Regions from separate parts of the Bacillus pretiosus genome, predicted to be linked through region 2. Evidence: riboswitches for the same ligand, from Rfam matches in the RefSeq annotation. Region 2 holds a riboswitch; each other region holds the start of a gene.

Region 1 (3,279 bases), 640 kb from region 2:
GCTCCAATCGCCGTGTTAACCGATTTGTTTTCCCATAAATTATCTTTCGCTGTCATAAAGAGTAACAATCCTAAAATTAGTCCTAAAACAAATGTGGCAAGAGCTGCGATTGCCGTCATATATAACGTTTCACCAGTTGCTTCTAACATTTGATTCCAATCAATATTTGTGAGTAACTTATCCATGTGCAATCACCTCCAGCTCTACTTGATCTTGATGTATTCCCTCTATTGCTTGCTGAATCGCTGTTTCCTCACCATTTAAATGAATAACTAAACTACCGTAAGAGCCGTTATTTGTTTGGGCGATGTTTCCTTGCAAAATGCTAACTTCTATATCACTGCGTTGCATTAATCTTTGAAGTACTGGTCTTTCTACAGCTTCACCGATAAACTGCAAACGAACTACTTTACCATCTGGATACTTTTCAATTAAACTTTCAATCGTTTCATTTGTATCTTCAGAATCCGTTAACTGCTGTACAAATCGCTTTGTAATGTCTTTCTGCGGATTGCGGAATACATCAAGTACTGGACCCGTTTCTACAATCTTCCCTTTCTCCATTACCGCCACTCGATTACAAATCTTTCGAATCACGTGCATCTCGTGTGTAATGAGTACAATTGTTAAACCGAGACGCTTATTAATATCTAATAATAAATCTAAAATTTGATCTGTCGTTTCTGGATCAAGAGCTGATGTCGCTTCATCACATAAAAGCACTTGTGGATTGTTAGCTAATGCTCTTGCAATACCAACGCGTTGCTTTTGTCCTCCGCTCAGCTGAGATGGATACGCGTCCCCTCTTCCTTCTAATCCAACAAGATGAATTAACTCATCCACTCGTTTTCTTCTCTTCGCCTTATCAACACCTGCAATTTCAAGTGGGAACTCGATATTTTCGCGTACAGTTCGTGACCAAAGTAAGTTGAAGTGCTGAAAAATCATTCCGATTTCTTGCCTTGCCTTACGAAGTTCACTCCCTGTAATTGCTGAAATCACACGATTTGCAATTGTAATTTGGCCAGAAGTTGGTTTCTCTAACTGATTGAATAATCTGATTAAAGAACTTTTCCCAGCGCCACTATATCCGATTACACCAAATATTTCACCTTTGTCTATTTTTAAATTGGCATTATCTACAGCAGTGACATCACCGCTTTTTGCTTTATATATTTTCTTTACATTTTCTAACAAGATCATGATGTTCACCCCTTTTTTTGTTTAAAAAGCGTAAGCGGCTCGTTTAGAACAAGAGGACGCCCGAATCCCTGACGTAGAGGCGCTTTTTGCCTCATAGGAAGGGATGAAACGACCGACTGTTCTAGCCGCTGAAGCTAGATTTTTGGTCGACTCCGCAATTTTTTATTTTTAATGCGTGTAGTCCACCGTTATCACTACTTTTATTGTTTGAATGTCCTCCACATTCAAACAATAAAAAAACCTTTCCGCTTTAGAGAAGCAGAAAGGTTTATATGCGTATATAACAACATTATCCCTCTCTCTCATCTCTCAAAGCATTTGCTTTGCAGGAATTGGCACCATTTCAACATAAGTTGACGGTTGCCGGGCTTCACAGGGCACAGTCCCTCCACCTCTCTTGATAAGAGAAATCAGATTACATTTTCGTCTGATTTGTAATTTATGAAATTATCTATATTTTATGAATTGAATTGTATCAATATCCACACACCATGTCAACAGAAATTTTCGTAAAAAATGAAACTTCAGAATTTTAAGCACCTACTGACATCGGTTTACATATATGGAACATCGATTCAACTAATAGCATCGTTCGATACGTTCCCGAATATTGTACACGTCCATCGTTCATTAGCATTTGCAATCGTACATTTCCGTTCACCAATTGTTTTACATCTTCCTCATCTACACAAACGATTTGCTCCGTTCCTCTTTCCTCATGTAGCAGCTCTATATAATCTCTTGAAATTTGTAACGAACAACTTTCATCTCCAAAGCGGAAATTAACAGTTTTTTCTCCTTGTCTTAAAAGCGGCTCTAAATGATATTGACCATTAGCGTAATTTACAAATGATTGCAGCAAAGAATATAATTTCACCCTAAATCACATCCTTCATATCACTTTCTATTACACATACCATTCCCTCTCACTAAAGAGCAATCCTGTTACTTTCGCTCGACAAATACTGTAACCACCCTGCATCTCGACATATTTCCCGAGAAATATGTCGAGGCGGCAAAAACTTTGCCGCCTACTTTAATTCCGTATATAAATATTCAACCGAATGAAATGCATATATCTTCTTCATGAGTGTCCCATTTTCAAAAACAAGTAAACACGGTACACTTTCGATTCCATACTCTTTCGCTAAATGCGGAGCATAATTTAAATCTAACATTCCAATTTGGAGGTCTTCAATTGTCATCTCAACAACTGTTAACATCTTTTTTGCTAATTGGCATGTTCCACACATTGGAGTATATACATATAACACTGTTTTTTCTTCGTTCTCTATTAGGGCTGTAGCTTCGGCTCCTGTCCAATCAATCACTTCTATCATTCCTTACCGTAAATATTCTGTATAAACGTCAATGTCAGCTCCCCATAATACATTTGCTAAGTGTGAAGATGGCGCAGTTGCCACTTCTCGGTACGAGCGATCAATGTAAATATGCTCTGCTTGCGGAAATTCTTTTCGAAATTGCTTCCTTAACTTTTCTCCAGCATCATCAGCATCCACTAGTACATACACTTCCTTATCAAAAAACTGATCAATGAGCTCATCCATTTTCGATAAACCAATTGTACCATTTGTACAAACAATTTCCACCGGTTCACGAATAATAGATTCAATCTTTCTTCTATCTGATTTACCTTCTACAATAATGACTTTTTCTACATAAATCATATGTCATCACCCGATCACCATATACTATACAACCTTTAACTTAGTATATAGTATATTCGTTATTTTCATGTTGTTTCCTGTTTATTTTTGCAAAAGAAAAGCGGAAGCGGCTTGCTCAGAACAAGAGGACATTGGAACTCCTGAACTAGAGGCGCTTTTTGCCTCAAGTGAAGGAGTGAAATGACCGACTGTTCTAGCCGCTGGAGCTGGATCATAAAGAAAAGCGGAAGCGGCTCGTTCAGATTGTGAGGGGGATGGAGCTTCTGACGTAAAGGCGCTTTTTGCCTTGTAGGAAGAAGCGAAGCCACCGAACAATCTAGCCGCTGGAGCTGGACAATAAAAAATTAAACGAAATAGTTTTTTCAAAAAACATTCTCCTACACGATAA
Region 2 (3,279 bases):
TCAGGAGGTCATTATGAAGGCGATCATTTGCACACAGTATGGACCACCTAACGTTCTTCAGCTTCAAAATATAGAGAAACCTACACCTAAAAAGAACGAAGTATTAATTAAAATTCACGCAACAAGTGTATCGACTGGAGATTGTAGAATACGCGGTTTTAATAGTCCCCTCTTATTTTGGATTCCTATGCGGATCATATTAGGTTTCAGAAAACCGAGAAACCCTATACTCGGCGTAGAGTTATCCGGTGAAATCGAAGAAATAGGAACAGATGTAACTCAATTTAAAGAGGGAGATCCTATCTTTGCATTAACTGGCCTTCATGCTGGTGCTTATGCTGAATATACATGTGTACATGAAAGTGGATTAATAGCATTAAAACCTACCAATGTGACGTATGAAGAAGCGGCAGTTATTCCTTTTGGTGGAACTTCAGCATTGCATTTCCTGAGAAAGGGCCGTATAAAAAAAGGGCAACAAGTGCTCATATATGGTGCCTCCGGATCAGTAGGAACAGCTGCTGTACAACTTGCTAAATATTTCGGTACGACCGTTACGGCTGTTTGTAGTAATTCAAATTTTGAACTCGTTCAATCTTTAGGAGCCGATAAAGTAATTGATTATACGAAAGAAGATTTTACTAAGCCGGGCGAGCGCTACGATATTATATTTGATGCAGTTGGGAAGTATAAAAAATCCCTTTGTACAAATACATTAACATCCAATGGAAAATATGTATCTGTTAATGGAATGATGGCCAAGGTAAGTAAAGAGGATATGATTCTATTAAAAAAACTAGTCGAAACGGAAAAACTAAAGCCCGTTATTGATAGAACTTACCGATTAGAAGAAATTGCTGAAGCTCATATGTATGTGGAAAAGGGACATAAAAAAGGGAATGTTTCCATTACCTTAAAATAAAATATATTCAGAAAATAATATTGACAATTCTATTTGTAAGATTTACTATTAGTACCATATTAAAAAACTACATACACATACTCTTATCAAGAGTGGCGGAGGGACTGGCCCGATGATGCCCGGCAACCGAGCTTATGACGTATAAGCTAAGGTGCTAATTCCTGCAAAACGAGTTTTCGTTTTGGAAGATAAGAGAGGAACCTATTTTGTCTATTCGGCACCTCTCTTATTTTTGAGAGGTGCTTTTTATTTTGGAACGTATATGAAGGGGGGACTATAGATGAAAAAAGTATTATTGAGCATTGTAAGTGGAGCGGTATTATTGTTAGGTGCATGTGGTGCTAATTCTGATAAAGAGGTAAAAGCATTAGATGAGAAAAAGATTACTGTCGGTGTAACGGGTGGACCGCATGAACAAATTTTTGAAAAGGTAAAAGAAGTGGCAGCGAAAGACGGTCTCGAAATTGATGTAAAAGTATTTAATGATTATGTAGCACCGAACGTATCTTTAGATGAAAAAAGCCTCGATGTAAATAGCTATCAAACGAAATCTTATTTAGACGTATTTAAAGCTGAACGCAATATGAAATTAACTGAAGTATTTTCAACAGTAACATTCCCTATGGGCGTATATTCTAAAGACATAAAAGATGTAAAAGACTTAAAAGAGGGCGACGCAATCGCTGTACCAAATGATCCAACGAATGAACTTCGAGCTTTAAAACTATTTGAAAAAGCAGGCGTTTTAAAAGTGGATCCAAAGGCTACAGAAAAAGCGACTGCGAAAGATGTAATTGAAAACCCAAAGAAATTAAAAATTGTTGAATTAGAGGCATCTCAATTACCGACACAACTAAGTGAAGTGAAAGCAGCTGCAATTAATACAAACTTTGCATTAGGTGCAAAATTAAGCCCTGCGAAAGATTCTATTTTCCGTGAAGGAAAAGATTCACCATATGTAAACTGGGTCGTTGTTCGTACTGAAAATAAAGATGATGCTGTTGTAAATAAATTAAAGAAAGCTTATCAATCTAAAGAAGTAAAAGAATTTATCGAGAAAAAATTTGATGGTTCAGTTTTACCATCTTGGTAGGAGCTGACGATAATGATTGAATTAAAAAATGTATCCAAAGTATTTACAACAAAAAAAGGGAATGTAGAAGCTCTTAAACCTACTTCCCTTCAAGTAAAAAAGGGCGAAGTATTTGGAATCATTGGATATAGTGGCGCTGGTAAAAGTACATTAATTCGATGTGTAAATTTATTAGAAAAACCAACGACAGGAAATATCATTGTAAACGGCCAAGACTTAACAACTTTATCAGCAAAAGAACTAGCAAAATCGAGACAAAAAATCGGAATGATTTTTCAAGGATTCAACTTACTTAAAACTGTGACAGTTTATGAAAATATCGCATTACCGTTACGTCTATCTGGTCTTCCCAAAAATGAAATTGAAAAAAGGGTAGAAAAGTATTTACGTATTGTCGATCTTTTTAACCGAAAAGATGCATATCCGAGCGAACTTTCTGGCGGCCAGAAGCAACGTGTTGCCATTGCACGTGCACTATCACATGAACCGGAAGTGTTATTAAGCGACGAAGCAACGAGTGCTTTGGATCCAGAAACAACTGAATCTATTCTCGACCTATTATTAAAGATTAATGAAGAAATCGGGATCACAATTTTATTAATTACACATGAAATGAATGTTATCCAGCGTATATGTGACCGAGTTGCTGTTATGGAACATGGAGCAGTAGTTGAAAGCGGGACTGTGAAGGATATATTCACAAACCCACAACATGCAACAACGAAAAAATTCGTAAATAGTGCATTTGCAGCGAAGATTCCTGAAGACGTACAGAAAGAGCTACAAAGAACCGGTGAAATCGTAACACTTTCATTTATAGGGAACTCTTCTGGCGAACCAGCGTTAGCTATCGCTACAAAGCGCTTTCAAGTGTATCCGAATATTTTATCCGGTAATATTACACAGCTAAAACATGAAGCATATGGGAAACTGATTATTCATATGCAAGGTGAAAAAACTGAAATAGACCGTGCTTTATCATTTTTACAAGAGCAAGGGATCATCGTAGAAGGAGGTAGAACAGATTATGGGAAACAAGTCCTTTTTGGATGAATGGGGTAAAGTCATATGGGAAGCAACCATTCAAACATTTCAAATGACATCTATTTCACTATTCATCTCTATCCTTATTGCACTACCACTTGGCGTCACGCTTGTTTTAACGAGACCTGGTGGACAACACGAAAATAAAATCATTTATCCAATTCTTAATACAATTATTAACGTTATTCGCTCTCTTCCATTTATCATTCTACTATTCTTT
Region 3 (3,279 bases), 160 kb from region 2:
TCGCTTGAGCTGCTTCAATGACTCCCTTTGGAACTGAAACAAGATTTGTTTCAACCATTCTAGCAATACCAATTGACGCAACTAACGTCATTGGAAAGATTGCTGCTGCTGTTCCAATCGTCGTTCCGATAACACTTCTTGTTAGTGGGCTTAAAGCTACTAAGAAGATGATGAATGGAACCGGACGAATTGTATTAATAATGATATTAAGAATAGAAAAGACCCATTTATTTTCTAAAAAGTTTCCTTTCCTCGTTACATACAACAGTAAACCTAGGGGTATACCAAGAATTGTAGCAAATATAAGGGTTACGATTACCATTAAGAGGGTATCCCCCGTCGCATCTACTATGCGAGGCCAAAATATACTCCAATCAACTCGCATGAGCTTCTACCTCCTTCAGCTGCACTTGCAGTCTTAGATGTTGTAATGCTTTTTGAATTTCCTTCTGTTCACCTTGCAATTCTACAAGAAGATTTCCAAATAGCACATTTTGAAGTTCAATAATATTTCCGTACAGTACGTTTACATCGACGTTATAATTTTTCGCGATATATGATAGTACCGGCTGCCCTGTCTCTTCCCCAGTAAATGTTAAGCGATAAATCTGTCCACCATTTTGAATTTTCCCTAGAACACTTTCCGGTAAATGATCATTAATAATGGAGCGTACAAAGTTTTGAGTTGTCTTTGTTTTTGGTTGTGTGAAAACATCAAACAGTTTTCCTTCTTCAATAACCTTTCCCTTCTCCATTACAGCTACACGGTGACAAATTTCTTTCACAACATGCATTTCATGTGTAATAAGAAGAATTGTTACATTGTATTCTCGATTTACTTTCTTTAATAAGTTCAAAATTTCTGTCGTTGTTTCTGGATCTAAAGCTGATGTTGCCTCATCACATATAAGAATGTCTGGCGATGTTGCAAGTGCTCTTGCAATGCCAACACGCTGCTTTTGTCCGCCTGATAGTTGCTCTGGATAATAGTTTGCTTTATCTTCTAATCCTACAAACTTTAGCAGTTCATTTACTCTTTCTTTTATCTCATTTTTTGGTACTTTCGCTAACCTTAATGGATAAGCAATATTCCCAAACACTGTTCTTGAATTAAATAAATTAAAACTTTGAAAAATCATCCCGATTCTTTGTCTTAGCTTCCGTAATTCTTTCGTCGATAGTGATGTAATATCTTTATCATCTATTGAAATCGTTCCCGCCGTTGGTCTCTCTAACATATTTACTAGGCGTAATAACGTACTCTTTCCAGCGCCACTAAAACCGATAATGCCAAAAATTTCGCCCTTCTCAACTGATAATGTTACATCCTCCACCGCATGAACAGATTGCCCACCTGATTCATATACTTTACTTACGTTGTTAAAAGAAATCATTTTTTCCCCTCCTATATGCTGTAAAAACTTGAAGTAGAGCTTTCGAGGTAAAATAAAAAGTGCTCTCCTTCTTATCAACCATAAAGATAAGAAGGAGAGCACTTATATGTACTCGGTCACATCTTCTCATCTTCCAAGCCTTTTATAAGGCTTGCTGGAGTTAGCACGGTATTAAAAAACCCGTTGCTGAGGTATCGTAGGGCCAGTCCCTCCACCTCTCTGGATAAGAATGTATCGATTTAATTGTCGTTTAATTAATTCTCATTATAGAACTCAGAATAATAAGAGTCAATACATTTTTTAGAAAAATATTAATTATTTATCTATTAAAATTTTCAAATAAAAAATCACAATATAATATTGCTTTTTAAAGTTATGTAAAATTCTTCTCCTTCATATTTTTTTAAAAGGAGAATCACCTCTATAAATTGAATACCATTATTTGAATATGAAACCGGAGGAAGATAAATATATGAAAACAGCTCTTTTACTCGTTGATATTCAAAATGATTATTTTCAACACGGAAAGATGGAATTGCGTAATCCAATAGAAGCAAGCAAATATGCTCGTCAGCTGCTACAACTCTTTAGAACGAAAAACGAACCTATTTTTCATATCCAACATGTAGCAATAAAAGATGACGCTACTTTTTTCCTGCCCAATACAGAGGGTGTACATATTCATGAAAGCGTACGTCCACTTAGAGAAGAAACCGTTATACTCAAACATTATCCAAATAGTTTTCGCGAAACTGATCTTCTAGAACAATTACAACGTTTAGACATTGAGCACGTCGTCATATGCGGGATGATGACTCATATGTGTATTGATGCTACCGTAAGGGCTGCTTTTGATTTCGGCTTTCCATGTACCGTTATACATGATGCTTGTGCTACAAAAGATCTTTCTTTTAAGAATGCTACTATACCAGCCGTTTATATTCATAACACAATTTTGGCTAGTTTAAATGGAGTATATGCAACTGTAATGAGTACAGAGGAGTTTGTGGCTACAAAAAAACACTCCCTTCAGTGAGCAAAACCGAAAAGAGTGTTTCTTGTCAAACCATAGATTTTCTTTCAAATTGTATTATACAGGAAATCCTTAAAATGAATACTAAAAAATATGACTAATAAGTCAACTTTTCTCGTTGTTTTGTTTCTATTTACATGTTTATCCCGATATTAATAGGATTTAGCTAGTTCTAATTACCTAATGGTAATATACGGTAATTGAAACTAGTTTCTCCTCTCAAAAACGTAACATATTATTTATCTGTTTGTTTTTGCTTCTTTTTCAAATACTCCGCACGCAATTTTTCAATTTGCTGCTTTTTATCAAATTTGGCAGGCGTCTGTTTTTCATGAAACTTTGCCACAGATACCTGACTTTTGTAATCCAATTGATATTTCCCCACTTTGTTCACCTACTTTTCTTGTCTTTAAAGAGAATCTATTCAACAAATATAATATACCTTATTTACTGAAGTAAACCTTATTACTTTATTAGTTTTTCTACTTATATCTATCTTAATCCACATATAGAAATTTTTTCAAAAAAAAAAAAAAAAAAGAGATCTTCACAGACTGCGAAGATCTCTTCTACTATTTCTTATAAAGTTTCAGAAGTAGTTTTTGCTTGCATGTGAAGTGCTAAGTAGTCAGGGCCACCAGCTTTAGAGTCTGTACCAGACATGTTAAAGCCACCGAATGGTTGGTAACCTACGATTGCACCAGTACATCCACGGTTGAAGTATAAGTTACCCACATGGAATTCTTCACGTGCTTTTTCAATATGGTCACGGTTATTAGTAACAACAGCACCTGTTAAACCGTATTCTGTATTGTTTGCAATTGCAAGTGCATGATCAAAGTCTTTTGCTTT

What was found. A riboswitch is a leader RNA that binds a small molecule or an ion and turns the genes downstream of it on or off. The one in region 2 is predicted to bind S-adenosylmethionine.
Region 1: linked by a shared signal. The riboswitch ahead of ACU8YW_RS24870 (methionine ABC transporter ATP-binding protein) and the one ahead of ACU8YW_RS01020 (MetQ/NlpA family ABC transporter substrate-binding protein) in region 2 are both predicted to bind S-adenosylmethionine.
Region 3: linked by a shared signal. The riboswitch ahead of ACU8YW_RS01825 (methionine ABC transporter ATP-binding protein) and the one ahead of ACU8YW_RS01020 (MetQ/NlpA family ABC transporter substrate-binding protein) in region 2 are both predicted to bind S-adenosylmethionine.

The regions. Positions count from the first base shown of each region.
Region 1 is NZ_CM129593.1:4,786,019-4,789,297, forward strand. Features, by position in the region: gene ACU8YW_RS24865 (methionine ABC transporter permease) at 1-185, opposite strand, end outside; gene ACU8YW_RS24870 (methionine ABC transporter ATP-binding protein) at 178-1,203, opposite strand; SAM riboswitch class I at 1,503-1,610, opposite strand; gene ACU8YW_RS24875 (hypothetical protein) at 1,736-2,080, opposite strand; gene ACU8YW_RS24880 (thioredoxin family protein) at 2,235-2,543, opposite strand; gene ACU8YW_RS24885 (toprim domain-containing protein) at 2,547-2,891, opposite strand; gene ACU8YW_RS24890 (hypothetical protein) at 2,973-3,257, opposite strand.
Region 2 is NZ_CM129593.1:173,350-176,628, reverse strand. Features, by position in the region: gene ACU8YW_RS01025 (NAD(P)-dependent alcohol dehydrogenase) at 14-922, shown strand; SAM riboswitch class I at 1,003-1,117, shown strand; gene ACU8YW_RS01020 (MetQ/NlpA family ABC transporter substrate-binding protein) at 1,203-2,015, shown strand; gene ACU8YW_RS01015 (methionine ABC transporter ATP-binding protein) at 2,028-3,068, shown strand; gene ACU8YW_RS01010 (methionine ABC transporter permease) at 3,043-3,279, shown strand, end outside.
Region 3 is NZ_CM129593.1:334,962-338,240, reverse strand. Features, by position in the region: gene ACU8YW_RS01830 (methionine ABC transporter permease) at 1-385, opposite strand, end outside; gene ACU8YW_RS01825 (methionine ABC transporter ATP-binding protein) at 375-1,394, opposite strand; SAM riboswitch class I at 1,518-1,624, opposite strand; gene ACU8YW_RS01820 (cysteine hydrolase family protein) at 1,867-2,430, shown strand; gene ACU8YW_RS01815 (hypothetical protein) at 2,663-2,812, opposite strand; gene pruA (L-glutamate gamma-semialdehyde dehydrogenase) at 3,007-3,279, opposite strand, start outside.